DNA from 2 places in the Bradyrhizobium sp. LB14.3 genome. Region 2 is predicted to be linked to the other one. Evidence: riboswitches for the same ligand, from Rfam matches in the RefSeq annotation. Region 2 holds a riboswitch; the other holds the start of a gene.
What was found. A riboswitch is a leader RNA that binds a small molecule or an ion and turns the genes downstream of it on or off. The one in region 2 is predicted to bind cobalamin.
Positions count from the first base shown of each region.

Region 1: another riboswitch for cobalamin. It lies ahead of ABIB00_RS31335 (5-methyltetrahydropteroyltriglutamate--homocysteine S-methyltransferase); the one in region 2 lies ahead of ABIB00_RS22000 (energy-coupling factor ABC transporter permease).

Region 1 is NZ_JBEPQT010000025.1:83,053-91,945, reverse strand. Features, by position in the region: gene ABIB00_RS31370 (E2 ligase fold family C protein) at 1-72, shown strand, start outside; gene ABIB00_RS31365 (hypothetical protein) at 452-634, shown strand; gene ABIB00_RS31360 (hypothetical protein) at 1,416-1,712, shown strand; partial or broken gene ABIB00_RS31355 (IS110 family RNA-guided transposase) at 2,015-3,035, opposite strand; partial or broken gene ABIB00_RS31350 (IS110 family RNA-guided transposase) at 3,258-4,133, shown strand; gene ABIB00_RS31345 (4Fe-4S binding protein) at 4,491-4,694, shown strand; gene ABIB00_RS31340 (hypothetical protein) at 5,435-5,602, shown strand; cobalamin riboswitch at 5,780-5,975, shown strand; partial or broken gene ABIB00_RS31335 (5-methyltetrahydropteroyltriglutamate--homocysteine S-methyltransferase) at 6,073-6,943, shown strand; gene ABIB00_RS31330 (hypothetical protein) at 8,346-8,846, shown strand; partial or broken gene ABIB00_RS31325 (ISNCY-like element ISBva1 family transposase) at 8,893-8,893, shown strand, end outside.
Region 2 is NZ_JBEPQT010000012.1:79,979-88,871, forward strand. Features, by position in the region: gene ABIB00_RS21960 (precorrin-2 C(20)-methyltransferase) at 1-497, shown strand, start outside; gene cobJ (precorrin-3B C(17)-methyltransferase) at 494-1,228, shown strand; gene ABIB00_RS21970 (cobalt-precorrin-6A reductase) at 1,204-1,950, opposite strand; gene cbiT (precorrin-6Y C5,15-methyltransferase (decarboxylating) subunit CbiT) at 1,949-3,130, shown strand; gene ABIB00_RS21980 (cobalamin biosynthesis protein) at 3,127-3,495, shown strand; gene cobM (precorrin-4 C(11)-methyltransferase) at 3,492-4,274, shown strand; gene ABIB00_RS21990 (cobyrinic acid a,c-diamide synthase CobB) at 4,274-5,584, shown strand; gene cobA (uroporphyrinogen-III C-methyltransferase) at 5,581-6,312, shown strand; cobalamin riboswitch at 6,358-6,577, shown strand; gene ABIB00_RS22000 (energy-coupling factor ABC transporter permease) at 6,615-7,292, shown strand; gene cobF (precorrin-6A synthase (deacetylating)) at 7,339-8,088, shown strand; gene cobT (nicotinate-nucleotide--dimethylbenzimidazole phosphoribosyltransferase) at 8,104-8,893, shown strand, end outside.

The DNA of each region.
Region 1 (8,893 bases), on a different contig from region 2:
CGCTGCATCTGTGCGGATCAAGACTTTTTGGCAGCGTACCGGCGGAAGTACGAGGTGTCGCGCGCAAACTGAGCCCAACTTTTACGTCTCGATTGCATTGAGATGTCTGGCCGCACGGTCGCGGGCAGGCATGTTGGGGAATCGTTCGCGCGCAACGGGCACGCGCTTGATTGGCCCATATTCGAAGGGCAGATATCACGATGCTAAGCGTGCTGGCTTGGCATACTGGAAGGGCAGCTACGTCGGCAATATCTCTATCGGGTATGCATCCGCTCAAGTGGAAGGCCGTCGGCATGTTCAGACGATGCAAATGCTCATCCTCGATGCGATCCCAGCGAGGCGCCAAACCACAACGTTGACTGACCGCACTTGGGCAGGCCGCTCTGGCGCGGTTTGGGTGACTCACGCTACCCTGTCATTCCCAATCACCTCACTGCACAATGGGAACGAAATGGTTGCAGCCACCCCTGAATTGGCGACCTCCGGTTACGCGCTTGAAGCGGGCGGCCGACGCAAAGCGGGATTTGCCACCAGAACGGCGCCTGGGTCAGGTGCCGAAGAACTAAAGAAGCGTTTTCCCACGCTTCAGATCAGGATCTATGACGCGCAGACAAATGCGCGCGAGGAAATCTAGGTCCTCCGACCTAAGCCTTTGCGGAGTTCTTCCGCTTGCGCGCGTCCGGCTCCGCCGCATCGCCCCCTCGTGAAACCGAGCCGAGTTGCGTCTCGGCATCCGGCTCCGATGCCTGGCGCAAGACCTGCGGAGCTCCTCGGAGGCACTCAGGAGAGGGTTTCCCAAGGTACCCTCTTAATAAGTGGGAAGAGCGATCCGAAACTTGGCAAGCTTTTGTGCCAGTGAGGACGCCGGTTCTCGCTTGTGCTGTCGCCACCCGGAATAAGCCAGGCTGGAAGTGATAGAGGCGGTCATCGAGCGACACGCCCAGGTGGATCGCGCCGACGCCGGGCTCGATGGATGAGCTGCGCCGGGCAATGGGGAACCCACGGCCGTCGACAGCGCGACCGGACCCAAGCTGATCGAGCAGAAAGACGGCGCGTCACAAGGCTCAAGCGCTGCTAATCGTCACGATTGCAATGGTAAAGTCCCTCGCCGACTGACTCGGGGGCAACATGGTTAAGGCATTTCGCAAACGGTCATGGCACTTACTTTTGTCGAATTGCCGGCTGCAACATGTTTTGGAATTTCATGAATGACTATATGGTCTGCGGCCTTGCGCTGGCGGCTTCAGTGACAGCCGGCTTTTGCGTTGAGCGCATCTTCATCGAGTGGTCCCGTCGGGAGATGATCCGCCTCCACGGCGCGGACTGGCATTCGGCGGAGAACCGACAGCTCGACGCATGAACGTCACCCGTCGCCCGCTCGTCATTTTCACATTCGACCCGAGGGCCTTGGCCAGATGATCAAACCGGTCCATCCATTCCGGTTCGCTCGCATCGAGCGTCTGCGAGAGCTGCTTGAACGAGACTACGGGATGGCAGTTGATCCGAATGCGGGCGTGAGCACCACGAAGCTGGTGAGACCCGATCCGCAGCTGCTCGATGCAGGTTTGGTACTCAGTCGTGATCCAGGAGGGTGCGAGCTGGGTCCTTCGTTGAGAGCCGGCGAACGCGACGGCACGCAACCGGTCGATGCGCCGAGTAGCATCACGATCTGGATGGGCGACGACCATAAGCTGACTCGACGTAGGGGGTGATTGGACGCGCCCGTGCATCCGTCACCCAGCATCTCGGGCCATGTGTGGACGGCTCCGGGTTGGCAAGGAGAATCTTCACTTGCGGCGTTGGTCGGAGCAGCCATGTGTTCGGCCTTCTTGTGCGGTACTCATGACCGCTGGCCATAATGCCCTCCGCGGATCAGGTCCCGATCAAAAGCACGCATTCGAAGATGCTCTGGCCCATGTGGGTTGTCCTGATCGCCGGATCGACCGGCGCTGCATTAGTGCTGTTCGCCCTTCCAACCGTTACGTCACACCCGGATGACCGGCTATGATCTCGTTCACGCCGTAAGAGCGGCGGGTTCCTTGTAGGGTTCGTTCCTGGCCATCATCGCCCATGCCATCCTGGCGAGCTTATTGGCGAGTGCGATGGCTGCGACCTGGTAGGGCGCCGTGCCAACAACGCAGTGAGCCAAGGCCGATGGCTTGTGCCACGGATCTTGGCATAGCGGATCACGGCGAGTGCGCCCGCTGTGAATAGGCTGCGTAAATAGCGATCGCCTTGCTTGCTGATCCGGCCAAGCTTGTCCTTGCCCCACTCGAGTTCTGCTTCGGCACGAGCCCAACCCAAGCCGAGAAGTCCCGCCCCGATCGGAAGGTCTTGGCATCGGCAACGCTCGCGACTAGCGCCGTTGCCAGTGCTGGACCGACGCCAGGGATCGCATCCAGTCGCTTGCTCGTCGCGTTTGATCGATGCCAGGCAATAATGCGCCTATCGAACTCCAGGATTTGAGCCTTCAGTGCCCGCAACTGGCCGCCGAGAGCCGCAAGACACGCGCGGGCCACCTCCGGAACTCGGCGGTCGGCTGGATCGGCGACGACTTCTAACAGCTGTTCGACACCCCTGCGCCCGACGGGGGCAACAATCCCGAACTCGGCCAGATATGAGCGGATCGAGTTGATGACGGCAGTCTGCTGGCGAATGAAGAGATGGCGCACGCGATGAAGCATCAGACAGCTCTGTTGTTCGATGGTCTTGGTCGGCACGAACCGCATGTTGGGCCTTGTGACCGCCTCGCAAATAGCCTCCGCGTCGGTGCTGTCGTTCTTCTGCCGCTTAACGTAGGGCTTCACATAGGCCGGAGGCATCAATCGCACCGTATGCCCCAACGCCTGCAGCTCGCGCGACCAATAATGCGAGGACGCGCAAGCCTCGATCCCCACGAGGCACGGCGGCAACTTCTCAAAGAAGGATAGCACGAAACGGCGCTTGAGCTGACGGCGCATGACCACCTGGCCGGCTGCATCGACGCCATGCACTTGAAAGACCGACTTCGCGATATCCAGACCAATCGTTGAAATTGCTGCATAGGCTGCTCCTCCGAATCGTGGGAGCCTTAAACGGCGCCCACTCCTTGGCACTCTCGTGCCCGTGGAGGAGCCGTCCACATGGGGTAATCGCGGGAGCGAGTCGCCCCTCAAGCCGGGTCAATCGACAATGGAAGCTGGTGGCTGTTCCCCGATAGGATGGAAATACGGGCTCACGACCGGACACCGGGCCCAAGCATCGAATGGAGAACAGCCATGGAAGAATATATCGGTCTCGACGTGTCGATGAAAGAGACGTCAGTCTCGATCCGCCGAGCAGGTGAACGGATCTGGCGCGGCAAGTGCGCATCTGATCCTAGAATCATAGCCGAGCTCATCCGCAAGCGGGCGCCATCCGTGAAACGCGTCGTATTCGAGACCGGACCGCTGTCGGTGTGGTTCTATCATTCTCTGCGCGCCGAAGGCTTGCCGGCGATCTGCATCGATGCGCGCCATGCTAAAGCGGCGCTCGATATGGCGGCGAATAAGACGGACGCAAACGACGCCGATGGCCTGGCGCAACTCGCGGAAGTCGGCTTCTTTCGTGAGGTGCGTGTGAAGGGATTCGACAGCATGCTGACCCGCACGCTTGTCGCAGCGCGGACGCGGCTGGTCCGAATCACTACCGAGCTTTCCAACCAGATCCGCGGCGTCATGAAAACCTTCGGTCTGGTCGTTTCTGCCGGAAAGGGAAGCACCTTCGAGAAGAACGTCCGGAGCCTTCTTGCCGATCAGGACGGACTTGCATCGATCGTGCTTCCGATGCTGGAAGCCTGGCGTGGCATTCGCATCCGCGCCGCCGAACTCGGACGCCAGTTGGTCCAGGACGCGCGCCAGAGTAAGGCTTGCCGCATCCTTATGTCCATTCCCGGCATCGGTGCGATCACCGCAACCGCCTTCACAACAGCCATTGAGAGGCCGGACAACTTCAGGAAATCCCGATCTGTTGGCGCCTGGATCGGCCTGACAACGCGCCGCTACCAATCCGGAGAAGTCGATGAAGGTCATTGTAGCACAAAGCCGTTTTGGCAAGCCTCCAGCGAGTCAATCCGCGGAGTTAACGTTGCAGCCGCGAGCGCGGCTTGGACAAAGCCTCCAGTCAGGGCTGGTGACCGGAGGTTTGCCGAGATCGGGCGCAGACGTGCGTCGGCACGGGGCTTTTAGTCGCGCCGCCGGTTTCGGAATCGTCGAGCGTCGCTTGGCCCCGCGCTGCCATGCCAGACAAACCGACCGAAGCTCGCAGCGGCCGAGTCGCGACTGGCTATCGGAGTAGGGCCCGAGTGCTCGTATGGCTTGAAATTGAAGTGGCCCGTTGCTGTCGCAGATGCAACATGGTCTCAGTCCCGGGACAGCACAATTGGGCAAATTGCCCATCATTGAGCGCGCCTGTCCTTGGCACGGCATTTGAAAGGGATCGCCAATGGCATCGCTACTAAGGAGTCGGAAGGCATGACTTACAAGATCGTCGCTTCGCAATGCACTGTTTGTGGGGCATGTGAGTTCGAGTGTCCCAACGCGGCGATCAGCCTCAAGCGCGACATTTACGTTATCGATGCAAAAAAGTGTACAGAGTGCGAGGGCCATTCCGACACGCCGCGATGCGCGGTGGTCTGTCCGGTGCCTGACACCTGTGTCCCGTCTAAGACAACATAAGCAGCCCGCGTCCAGAAGGCTTCACCGCTCGATTCGCGAACGAAGTAGTAGATGTCGAGCTTGAGGAGGCCGCCGTCCGCGTGGGGCGCATCGAGGTCGATCAACATAGTCATGAGCTTGAGGCGCTGATGACTCCGAGAAACCCTCGAATGGCTCTAGAGGACGCCGTCAAATTGTCTCGAATAAGGACAAGGCCGCCTCGATGCTCCAGGTCGCCGCGTTCAGACTTATTGTCGCTGGCTGACGAGGCGAGGCGAGGTGGACGGGTGTCGAATATCCCAAGATTGGCTCGCAGGATATCTAAAGCCACGTCACTTCGAAGCCGAAGAGACGGTCTGCACGCGCGAGAGATCGGTCCGGAGATCCTGAAGACGTACGAGAAGCTCGGCAGCCGGTCCCACGCTCACCATGCACAAGTGCATGGAGCGTAGGGTCATAACAGGATCCCCGCCGCCCGCTCTCCCGCCGCTTACTCCAGTTTCGCAAGTCAGGGTGCATCCTGACGTCCGGAACTGTTCCTGCGATGTCGCGCAGGCCAAGGTCCAGGCTGCACTACTCGCCAGCGGCGACGGAAACAACGAAGGCGCGCGCCAAAGTTGCTCAGGACGTAAGTGCTTAGCGCACCGAGGAGATCATCTTGAGCAACGCTACGGAGCGATCGAGCTCGCGGCTCGTCGCTGGGTCTGTCGAACACAGGCAGTCCGACCTGATCATCCGTTCGATCCTGGAGCAATCCGGCCTTGGCAATTCCTAAGGAGCCTCATGGCGCTGTGATCAAGCGGATGCCGGCCGAGGACGATCGCAACTTCCTCAAGGGCGAGTTCGAGAAGGTGCTGACGGAAAAGACCAGGTTTGTCGCGATCACGCAGATGTCGGACCGCCCAGCGCGTTCGTTCTGCTCGCGTTAGCTCATCCGACTACGCCAAGAGGGTGTTGAGCGGACGCATTCACAACGGAGGCTCCAAAGATCCACGCGTTTTTACCAGGCCGGGAGTAAGACCGTTGTGCCCTACCTGGTGCAGCTCGCAATCTCTTGGTCAATATCGCGGCAACACTTAGTAGGTTGACGGATCGATCCTCGTGCGCCTAATGCCAGCCGTCGTGGTCTTCGGATTTCGTTTGATCCGGAGCTAAGAGGGAAGCCGGTGCAATGCCGGCGCTGCCCCCGCGTAAGCGGCGAGCCGCTGTCCAGCGAAGTCACTGAAGCCATGCGGCTTCGGGAAGGCCGGACAGCAGCGACGACCCGCGAGCCAGGAGACCTGCCTCGACAATATATCGTCCACGGGGGGTGTCCCGGTGTGCGCAAGCAGCTGTCGCTCACGCGATATTCGCTGCATGCGTCCGCCATGACCTTTGCCCCAATCATGGGGTCTGAGCTATGTCTTTTCTTTCGCTTCCCGTTGCCACACTGGGGATGTCACGCATCGGCCCACGACGCGAACTCAAATTCGCGCTCGAGAGCTACTGGGCGGGAGACTCCAGCGAAGCCGAGCTCCTCGAGGCGGGGAGTGGACTTCGTGTCGCTAATTGGGCACAGCAGAAATCCCGCGGTGCGACCGTCATTCCGTCGAATGACTTCTCGTTTTACGACCATGTGCTCGATACCAGCGTAATGGTCGGCGCCATTCCCGACGTCTACGGCTGGACCGAAGGTCCTGTGTCGCTCAAGACCTACGTCACCATGGCGCGTGGCGCTCAGGACGGTGGTCACGCTCAGCATGGGTTTGGCGTAGCCGCACAGGAAATGGCGAAGTGGTTCGATACCAACTACCACTACATGGTGCCGGAATTTCACCGGGATCAGATCTTTAAGTATTCCTCTCGAAAGCCCACCGAGGAATATGAGGAGGCAAAAAAGCCTCGGCTACCAAACGCGCCCGTCCTAGTTGGCCCAGTCACTTTCCTGAAGCTCGGCAACAGCGTTAATCCCGAATTCAATCCACTGTCGCTGCTCGATCGGCTCCTCCCAGTCTATGTCGATGTTCTCCGCGAACTAGCCTCGCGCGGTGCTGAATGGGTTCAGCTCGACGAGCCATGCCTGGTGACGGACGTCGACGAAGCATCTCGGGCGGCTGTCCGCCGGGCCTATGCTCATTTCGCAAAGGTTGTGCCTGCCCTTAAAATCATGCTGGCCACATGTTTCGGAGCTATCGGCGACAATCTTGAAACAACCCTTGGCCTTGCCCGTTGCCGGGCTTCATGTCGATCTGGTTCGGGCACCCGACCAGTTGGACGCAATTGTCGCCAAAGCGGCGCTCACGGTGCCGCTGGACAATAGAAACCCCATGCCAGTTGCACCTGACATGCAAGCTGCTGATTTAGTCACAAAACGAGTCCGGGCTACCGAACAACGTCGGATGTCTTGGTTTGATGAATACATACACTGTCATAGATGCGACAAGCGCCGGTCCCGGCTAGACATCATCGCACAGAAAGTTTTGTGATGAGATCTAATTGCCAGCTTGCCGGCCACACGTGGGACGGCGGTAAAAAGATCTACGCTAGTCTACGGCGAGACACTGAGCCGAGGCGCCCGGCGGTGCGCATCGCTCACGATTTCGCCTCGCCCTGCCGACTCAAGGCTCTCCGAGCTCATATCCGGGCCGGCTCTTTGCGCCGCCGCCGAAATCCCGCTCGTTTGTAACAGACGAGCGCCGAAACCTGAACATGGCTTATCTGGGTTCGCTGGCATGGCAATTGCCGATCTCAAATCTGTTACGCAGAGTTTGACGGTACGACCGTCCGATTTACTGGGATACTCCCATTCGACACCAGCTTAAGTGCCGGCCTGACATATCTGGCCGCGTGTGGTTTGGGATAAGATAACCATTTCGACCCACTCACGGCCGAGTGGCAGCTTTTGAAATCCTGCGCGCTGATCGCAAAAATCGCTGAACTTCTGCAGAGCAATGGTCAGTTCGTGCTCTTGCGTTGAAAGACTTCGGTACAAGAGGACATGTTGGTAGGAGAGCTTTACATCATGTCCGCAGATGGCGAGGTCGTGAGATCTCATCGGCGTCTTACCCAGGGAAGGACGTGATTGAACAGTTGTCCATGGCTGGTTCAAGTGAGATATGGTGTCCGTGATGGCTTCGATTGACGATCGATTGAATGAGATCAGATACGTGCGGAATGACATTTGGCGCTGTCGAAGAAGGCTTAAAAGCGAGCTAAGTGATCTCGAGCGTAAGGTTCTCGAAGATCGCCTGCTTGAGCGGCAATCTGCCTTTGAACGGCTCCTAGCGACCACGTTTCCTTTTACATTGACACTGTCAAGCAAAATTGGCGACCTTTGCGGCGGGTCATTGGCGCGCAAAATGGCGTCGGCTCATAGAACGCATGCGCCTGCGTCAGAAACGTAGGCTCCGTCGCCGAAGGCCGCCGCGCCCGTCATGGTCGCCGCCGAGCTGAAATGCAGCCTTGGTTCACCGATGTGCTGGCCCGCGGCGCACCCTGAGCGCCGATAATGAAACCGTTCGGGCCGCCCATCCAGGACCACGGGTGGAGGGGGACACCGATTGCGCCGTTTCTGCGAAACCGCGGTCACCATGAGTAGCTTTCATCCGACAGAGCGATCGAAGAAGCTTGAATCGGCCGTAGCGTCAGATTGTACAGAGCAGGGGAACAATACTCCAGACTAGGTGTAGCCTAATGAGAAGAGCCGTTATCGCTTTTGCATTATCTTCCGCTCTCGATCTGCTCGGGCTAAGCGCGAGCGCGGTTGCGGACACAAGGCGGTACGCGTGCACGATCACTGCCGCCGATAGAGAGCCGGTCGGAGTTCGGAACGAGCGGGTCATTCTCACGGTTCAATATGGCTGCCGGATCGCGGATGGTCTCTCGAGTGACGCGGGGATTACAGCAGTGTCGGTCAGCGAGTGGGCTGCTGATAAAGGAACGTACCTAGCGTCCCTGGAATTTCACCGCGCGCTGGAGGGAGTTGCAATTGGGCAACTCTCCGAGGCGACTGGCTTCTCTAGCATGGAAGGCGAGCAAGGCATTGCGGTCGCAACTTCCGGCACGACAGTATTCAAGTTCGCATCTGGCTCATTGGCAACCCTTTCAGGGAAGACCCTTAAATTCACCACCAAACTTACTGGCCTACGTAGCTTCGAATTGGAGTTCACAGATTGGCCAGAATCTCTTTTTTGAAGTGACTGGTGTCTTACGCTTTATTTCCGCAAGCGCAGAAATATACG
Region 2 (8,893 bases):
TTTCCGGTTTCTACGACGAATGGGCGGAGCGCCTGGCGCGGCTGGCGCGCGGGGTCGATGTCGTCGTGCTCTGCGAGGGCGATCCTTACTTCTACGGCTCTTTCATGCATCTGCACACGCGCCTGCAAACCCGCGTCGAGATCGTGGTGATCGCGGGCATTCCCGGCATGGTCGGTTGCTGGAATGGCGTGGGACAGCCGATCGCGCTCGGCGACGACGTGACGACGGTGCTGATGGGCACGCTCGCCGAGGACGAGCTTGCACGCCGCATGCGCGATTCCGATGCACTTGTGATCATGAAGACCGGGCGCAATCTCGCAAAGGTGCGCCGCGCGCTCGCTGCCGCCGGACGGCTGGACGATGCCTGGTTGGTCGAGCGCGGCACCATGCCGGGAGAGCGCGTGGTGCGGCTCGCGGAGATCGATGCCGCCGACTGTCCCTATTTCGCGATCGTGCTCGTGCACGGCAAGGGCCGGCATCCGGACGCCGCCGAATGACGGGAACCCTGACCATTGCGGGTCTTGGGCCGGGCAGTGATGCGCTGGTGACGCCCGAGGTCTCCGCCGCGCTTGCCGCCGCGACCGACATTCTGGGCTACGCGCCCTATGTCGCGCGGGTGCCACCGCGGCCGGGGCTCAAGCTGCATCCGTCCGACAATCGCGAAGAGCTGCAGCGTGCGAGCGAGGCGCTGCGGCTCGCGGCCGAAGGCGGCCAGGTCGTCGTCGTGTCCTCCGGCGATCCCGGCGTCTTCGCGATGGCCTCCGCCGTGTTCGAGGCGCTCGAACAGGCGCCGCAATGGCAGGAGCTGCCGATCCGTGTGCTGCCCGGCATCACTGCGATGCTGGCGGCTGCCGCGCGCGCCGGCGCGCCGCTTGGCCATGATTTCTGTGCGATCAACCTGTCGGACAATCTCAAGCCGTGGGCCGTGATCGAGAAGCGCCTGCGGCTCGCGGCGGATGCCGATTTTGCCATTGCGATGTACAATCCGCGCTCGGCGAACCGGCCGGAAGGGTTTGGCCGTGCGCTTGCGGTGCTGAACGAGGCCGGCTGCGGCGAGCGCCTCGTGATCTTCGCGCGTGCCATCAGCGCTGCTGACGAAAACATCGAGACCGTCAGGCTGAACGAGGCGACGCCGGAGATGGCCGACATGCGCACGCTGGTGATAGTCGGTAATTCGCAGACCCGCCGCGTCGGCCGCTGGGTCTATGCGCCGAGGCAGGTGCGATGACCGAGCCACGCCATGATCTCGGCCACGCTCTCCACCCGTTGGCGCTCGGGGAGTTCCGGCCGCGAGATCACGATCACGGGCAGGGCCAGCATCCGGGCTGCGTCGATCTTGGCGCGCGCGCCGTCGCCGCCCGAATTGCGGGCGACGATCCGGGTGATACCTCGCGCGCGCATCATTTCCAGCTCGCCCTCAAGCGTGAACGGCCCACGCGACACGATGACGTCCGCGGCGAAGGGCCGAGGCGCTTCGGGCGGATCAACGAATCTCAGCGTATAGGCGTGCTGCGGCTTGGCCGCGAATGGTGCGATGTGCTGGCGGCCGATGGCGAGGAATATGTTTGCCGGCGCGTCGGGCAGCGCGGCGACGGCTGCGTTGACATCTGCGACCTCGATCCAGTTGTCGCCGGGAATCTTGGTCCATGGCGCACGCTCAAGAGCGATCAGCGGCGTTCCGGTTTCCGCGCACGCCTCAACCGCGTTGCGGCTCATCCCGGCCGCGAAGGGGTGCGTCGCATCGACCACATGCGTGATACCTTCACGGCGAACGTAGTCAGCAAGTCCGCTGACGCCGCCAAAACCGCCGATCCGGGTCGGCAGCGGCTGATTGGCAGGTGCACGGGTGCGGCCGCCATAGGAATAGACGGCATCGATGCCTGCGCGCGCAATCTCCGCCGCAAGCAGGCTTGCATCGGCCGTTCCGCCCAGAACGAGCGCGCGCGTCATGGCTGATCCCTGGCTGACCATTATCGGTATCGGCGAAGATGGCCTTGCCGGGCTGTCCGAAGCAAGCCGAAAGGCGCTTGCCAATGCTGAAACCGTCTTCGGCGGGGAACGGCACCTCGCGCTTGCCGGTGTGACCAGCCGGGGTCGCCCATGGCCCGTGCCGTTCGATGCAGATGTCGTGCTGAGCCGCCGCGGCCGCCCGACGGCGGTGCTCGCCTCCGGCGATCCGTTCTGGTACGGCGCTGGCGCGGGCCTTGCCGAGAAGCTCGATGCCGGCGAGTGGATTGCGCATTCCGCGCCGTCGACCTTCTCGCTAGCCGCCGCGCGACTAGGCTGGCGCCTCGAAGCAATTGCCTGTCTCGGTCTCCACGCCGCACCATTCGAGCGTCTCGTGCCGCATCTGGCGCGAGGTGCGCGCATTATTTGTCTCGTACGCGACGGCAAGGCGGCCGGCGATCTCGCGAAATGGCTGACGGCGCGCGGTTGGGGTGCCTCGTCATTCTGGACGCTCGCCGCGCTCGGCGGACCGCGCGAAAGTATCAACGAGCATCGCGCCGATAGCTTTGCGGGTGATCTTGCCGAGAGCCTGGTTGCAGTGGCCGTTGAGGCGGCGGGCATGCAGGGCCTTCCTCGCAGCTCGGGACTATCAGACGATTTCTTCGTCCATGACGGCCAGATCACCAAGCATCCGGTCCGTGCGCTCGCGCTTTCGGCGCTGGCGCCGCGTCCCGGTGACCGGCTGTGGGACATCGGCGCCGGTTCGGGCTCGATCTCGGTTGAGTGGGCGCTGTGCGGCGGTACGGTGATCGCGATCGAGGCGCGCGAGGATCGTGCCGCGAACATTCGCAACAATGCTGCGGCGTTCGGGTTGGCACATCGGATCACAGTCATCACGGGAAAGGCGCCCGAAGCTCTGGTTGCGCTGGAAGTGCCGGATGCCGTCTTCATCGGTGGCGGTCTCGACGTCGCGATGTTCGACGCCGCCTGGTCGCGCCTCGCGCCCGGAACGCGACTCGTTGCGCATGCGGTGACGCTGGAGACGGAAGCGCTGCTCGGTGAGCTGCACCAGCGCCATGGTGGCGACTTGATGCGGGTCGAGATCGCACATGCCGCTCCGCTCGGCCGCTACCGGTCCTGGGAAGCGGCGCGGCCGGTGGTGCAATGGAGTGCGGTCCGATGAAGGTCGCCGGGCTCGGATTCAAGCGGGGCGTCACGCTGGCTTCGTTGCGCGAGGCGCTTCTGGCGGCCGGTGGTGCCGAGGGCCTCGCAGCGGTGGCGACTGTCAGCGACAAGGCCGACGCGGAGGTGCTGAAGCAGCTCGCGCATGAATGCGGCGTGCCGATCAAGGCGATCGCCGCCGAAATGCTGGCCGGCATCGATACGCCGACACAGTCAGAACTCGTCGCAGAAAAGTTCGGGACGGGATCGGTCGCCGAGGCCGCAGCGCTCGTGGCAGCTGGACCTCGCGCGCGACTGATCGCGACGCGGGTGGTCTCGCAGGATCGCACCGCGACCGCGGCGATCGCGGAAGGAGACGGCGCATGACGGTGCATTTCATCGGCGCCGGACCGGGCGCTCCCGATTTGCTGACACTGCGCGGCCGCGATCTGATCGCCACGTGCCCGGTCTGCCTCTATGCCGGCTCGCTGGTGCCGGAGGGCGTGCTGGCGCATTGCCCGCCCGGCGCGCGCATCGTCAACACCGCGCCGCTGTCGCTCGACGAGATCGTCGCGGAGATCGCTGCCGCGCATGCTGACGGCAAAGACATCGCGCGGCTGCATTCGGGCGACCTCTCGATCTGGTCGGCGATGGGTGAGCAGCTCCGCCGCCTGCGCGCGCTCGGCATTCCCTACACCGTCACGCCCGGCGTGCCGTCCTTCTCGGCCGCCGCAGCCGCATTGGAGGCCGAGCTGACGCTGCCCGGCCTTGCCCAGACCGTGGTGCTGACGCGCACGCCGGGCCGTGCCAGTGCAATGCCCGAAGGCGAGAAGCTCGCCGCCTTCGCCGCCACCGGCGCGGTGCTCGCGATCCATTTGTCGATCCATTTGCTCGACAAGATTGTCGCCGAGCTGACGCCGCATTACGGCGCGGATTGCCCGGTCGCGATCGTCTGGCGTGCGAGCTGGCCCGACCAGCGCATCGTCCGCGCCACGTTGGCAACGCTCGACGCCGCTGTCGGCGGCGAGATGGAGCGCACCGCATTGATCCTGGTCGGCAAGACGCTGGGCTCGGCGGATTTTTCCGAGAGCCGTCTCTATGCCGCCGATTATGACCGCCGCTATCGCCCCGTGGGCGCAGAGCCGCGTTTTCCGGAGGTGTCGTGATGGCGGCAGGGCTCGTCATCTCCGCGCCGGCCTCGGGCGTCGGCAAGACGACGCTGACGCTGGCGCTCGCTCGCGCTTGGCGCAATAGCGGATTGCGGGTGCAGTGCTTCAAGAGCGGGCCTGACTATATCGACCCTGCGTTTCATGCGGCCGCTACGGGACGCGCCTCCGTCAATGTCGACAGCTGGGCGATGGATCGCGGGACGATCTCGCATCTCGTCAGCCGCGGCACTGACGCCGATGTCGTGCTGGCCGAAGGCTCGATGGGCCTGTTCGACGGCGTCGCCGCGCGGGGCGTCTGCGGTACCGGGGCGACCGCCGACATTGCAGAGATGCTGGACTGGCCGGTGCTGCTGGTGATCGATCCCTCGGGACAGGCACAGACGGCGGCAGCCATCGCCGCAGGCCTTCGCGACTATCGTCCCGGCGTGCGCCTTGCAGGCGTCGTGCTCAATCGCGTTGCCAGCCCGCGCCATGAAGCCCTCGTGCGGCGTGCGCTGCTGGATGCCGGCATTGCCGTGTTCGGCGCGCTGCCGCGCCATGCCGAGATCAGCCTGCCGAAGCGGCATCTCGGACTGGTGCAGGCCGAGGAGCAAGCGGAGATCGGCAAGTTGATCGACGAGGCCGCCCGCTTCGTCGCCGAGCATGTCGATCTCGATGCGGTGCTGCAATCGGCTGCCAGCTGGTCGCCGCAACCTGCCGCAAGCGGCGTGAACGCGACGCCGCCCGGCCAGCGCATTGCGCTTGCCCGTGACGCTGCGTTCTCCTTCGTCTATCCGCATATGCTGGAAGCGTGGCGCGCGGCGGGTGCGGAGATATCGACATTCTCGCCGCTGGCTGACGAAGGTCCTGATCCGGGCGCCGATGTGTGCTGGCTGCCCGGCGGTTATCCCGAGCTCCAAGCCGGGAAGATCGCGGCCAATGCGCGCTTCCGCAGCGGATTACGCGCCTTCGCAGCGACGCGGCCGGTGCACGGCGAATGCGGAGGCTATATGGTGCTGGGTACCGCTTTGACCGACGCCGACGGTATCCGCCACGAGATGACGGGCTTGCTCGGCCTGGAGACGAGCTTTGCCAAACGCCGCATGCATCTGGGCTATCGCTTGGCCGAACTCACAGCGCCGATGCCGGGTCATCAGGCGGGTGCACGCCTGCGTGGCCATGAATTCCACTATTCGACGATCCTCGCGCAGCCCGACACGCCGCTAGCGGTCGTGCACGACGCGACAGGTGCGGTCATCATCGAGACCGGCTCGCGGCGGGGACAAGCCACCGGCACGTTCTTTCATCTGATCGCGGAGGACCGGTGAGCGGTTTTGTCTCCTTCGTCTCCGCCGGCCCCGGCGATCCCGAGCTCCTCACGCTCAAGGGTGCCGCGCGGCTGCGCGAGGCCGACGTCGTGCTCTATGATGATCTTGCTTCGGGCGCGATCCTCGATCTGGCCCGTCCCGGCGCCAATCTCGTCGCGGTGGGAAAGCGGGCAAGGCGGCCTTCGACCAAGCAGCACCACGTTAACCGCCTCCTGGTCGACTACGCCGCAACCGGTGTGCGCGTGGTTCGCCTGAAGTCGGGCGATGCCGGTATCTTCGGCCGGCTCGAGGAGGAGCTCGAGACGCTCCGCGAAGCGGGCATCGGCTATGAGATCATTCCGGGCGTCACCACGGCCTGCGTCGCTGCGGCCCAGGCCGGGATTCCCCTGACCCGGCGCTATACCTCGCGCCGGGTGCAGTTCATCACCGGCGCGGACGTCACGGGCGAGCTGCCGCCAGACCTCAACTGGGCGGCGCTGGCGGATCCGGAGGCGACGACCGTGGTCTATATGGGCCGCCGCACGTTTCCGGCGCTTGTCGCAAAATTGATAGGGCATGGGCTCTCCCCAACCACGCCGGCCTTGTTCGCCGAATCCCTCGGCCGTCCCGATGAACGATTGGTCCGCACCACCATTTCGGAGCTTGCCGAGCAGCTTGCGCGGGGCGGGGCGGCCTCCACGGCGGCCGTGATCCTGTTCGGCGCGCTGGCGGGGGAATATCCGTCATGACGGCCTCGGCCGCCCTTCGCCCCTTGACGCCCGGCTTGCGAAAGAGGCACACAGGAGAGGCATGGTGCTCGACGCGGCGCAAAGCGCCGGAGCATAATCGGGAATGGGGATGGGCGGACCCAGTTGCGGCGCCCAAAACCCCAGCCGCCCCCGCGACTGTAAGCGGTGAGGGACTTCGATCAGCCACTGGGCCGCAGGGTTCGGGAAGGCCGGAGACTCCCAGTGAACCGCGAGCCAGGAGACCGGCCCTGCACGTTTTTAGGCCACGGCCGTCGGGTGTGACGGCAAGAAGGATCTGAGCCATGCATATCGAACCCGGACTAGTCTCGGACGCCAAGCTCGTGTTGAGCTACGCAACCGGCATCGCCGTCGGCGGCGTTGCGTTGAAGCTCGCGGTCGAGACCGTGCGCGAGCAGGGTATCACGTCGTTCGCGGCGCGCACGCTCGCCACCACGGGCCTCGTGTTCGTCTTCTTCGAGATCCTGCCGCACTTCCCGGTCGGCGTGTCCGAAGTGCACTTCATCCTCGGCTCGACCCTGTTCCTGCTGTTCGGTGCTGCGCCAGCGGCCTTCGGCCTCGCGTTCGGCCTGCTGTTCCAGGGCATCTTCTTCGAGCCGCCCGACCTGCCGCAATATGGCATGAACGTCACCACGCTCCTGGTGCCGCTGTTCGCGATCCAGGCGATCGCCACGCGGATCATTTCGCGCAACACCGCCTATGTCGATCTGAAGTACCGCCAGGCACTGGCGCTTTCGACGACGTATCAGTTCGGCGTCATCGCCTGGGTGGCGTTCTGGGCGCTCTATGGCTCCGGCTTCGGCGCGACCAACCTCGCCAACATCGCGACGTTCGCGGCGTCCTACGCGCTGGTCATCGTGATCGAGCCGCTCGCCGATCTCGGCGTGCTGGCGCTGGCAAAGTCGTTGCGCGGCGTCACCGCGCCCGGCCTCGTCACCCCGCGTTTGCATAGCGCGGCCTGAGAGACAAGCGAATGGGCGGCTGTCATGGTCGCCCTTCGCAGCCTCGATGTTCACGCTCTCCCTGATAGGCATCGGTTGCGGCAATCCCGAGCAGCTGACGCGCGCCGCGATCGCTGCGATCAACGCGGCCGATCTCGTCCTGATCCCCCGCAAGGGGACCGCAAAATCCGATCTCGCCGATCTCAGGCGGACGATCTGCGCGGATGTGCTCACCAGCGACACGACGCGCATCGCCGAGTTCGATCTTCCCGTGCGCGATGCGGCTGAAGCGGACTACCGCAAGGGCGTGGACGATTGGCACGATGCCGTGGCCGAGACCTGGTCGCAGGCCATCGCAGATCATCTCGAAGCTGACGGCAAGGTCGCGCTGCTGATCTGGGGCGATCCATCGCTTTATGATTCTTCGCTGCGCATTGCGCGGCGGCTCAATCCCTTGCCTGAGATCGAGGTCGTGCCCGGCATCACCTCGATCCAGGCGCTGTGCGCGGCGCATGCGCTACCGCTCAATGATATCGGCGAGCCATTCCTGGTGACGACGGGCCGCCGCTTGCGCGATGGCGGCTGGCCGCAAGGTGTCGATACCGTGGTGGTGATGCTCGACGGCGGCACGGCGTTCCAGTCGCTCGATCCGGAAGGGCTTCACATCTGGTGGGGCGCCTATCTCGGCATGCCGGATCAGGTCATCATGTCCGGCGTGCTGGCCGAGATCGGCCCGCGTATCGTCGCCGTGCGGCAAGAGGCGCGCGAGCGGCATGGCTGGATCATGGACAGTTACATCCTCAAGCGCAGGCCGTAAGGCAAGCGAGGCAACATGCTCCCCGAATGGGTCTACCAACAGTGCCCCGATATTTCGGCAGTCCATCGCGAGGCGGCGGTCGCGCGGCAGGCGCAATTGACGAAACCGGCCGGCGCGCTCGGACGGCTCGAGCAGCTCGCGATCGAGCTTGCGGGCCTGCAAGCAACTGAGCAGCCGCGCGCGGCGCGGGTGCCGATCATCATCTTCGCCGGCGATCACGGCATTGTCGCGCAGGGCGTCTCGGCCTATCCGCAACAAGTGACCATCGCGATGCTGGCGAATTTTGCCTCCGGCGGCGCCGCGATCTCGGTGCTTGCGCGTGAACTGGGATCAAACCTGGAGGTCGTCGACGCCGGCACGCTGGCGCAGCAGGAGATGGCGGGAATCGTTACCGACAAGCCGCGTAGCGGCACGCGGGATTTCAGCGTCGAAGCTGCGCTCACCCCCGCGGAGCTGGCGTTTGCCTTCGAAGCCGGTCAGCGCGCAGTTGCTCGCGCCGCGGCCAGCAAGCCCGATCTCCTGATCTTCGGTGAGATGGGCATCGGCAATACCACGACATCGGCGGCGATTGCGGCGAGCCTGCTCGGCATGGGTGCCGAGGAGATCGCGGGCAGCGGAACCGGCGTCGACGCGGCCGGCCGTGCGCACAAGGCGCGGGTGATCAACGCTGCGATTGCACACCATGGCGTTGCGGGCGCTTCGCCCGAGAAAATCTTGTGCGCCGTCGGCGGCCTCGAAATCGCAGCCATCTGCGGCGCCATCATTGCGGCTGCGCAGCGCCGCATCCCTGTGCTGCTCGATGGCT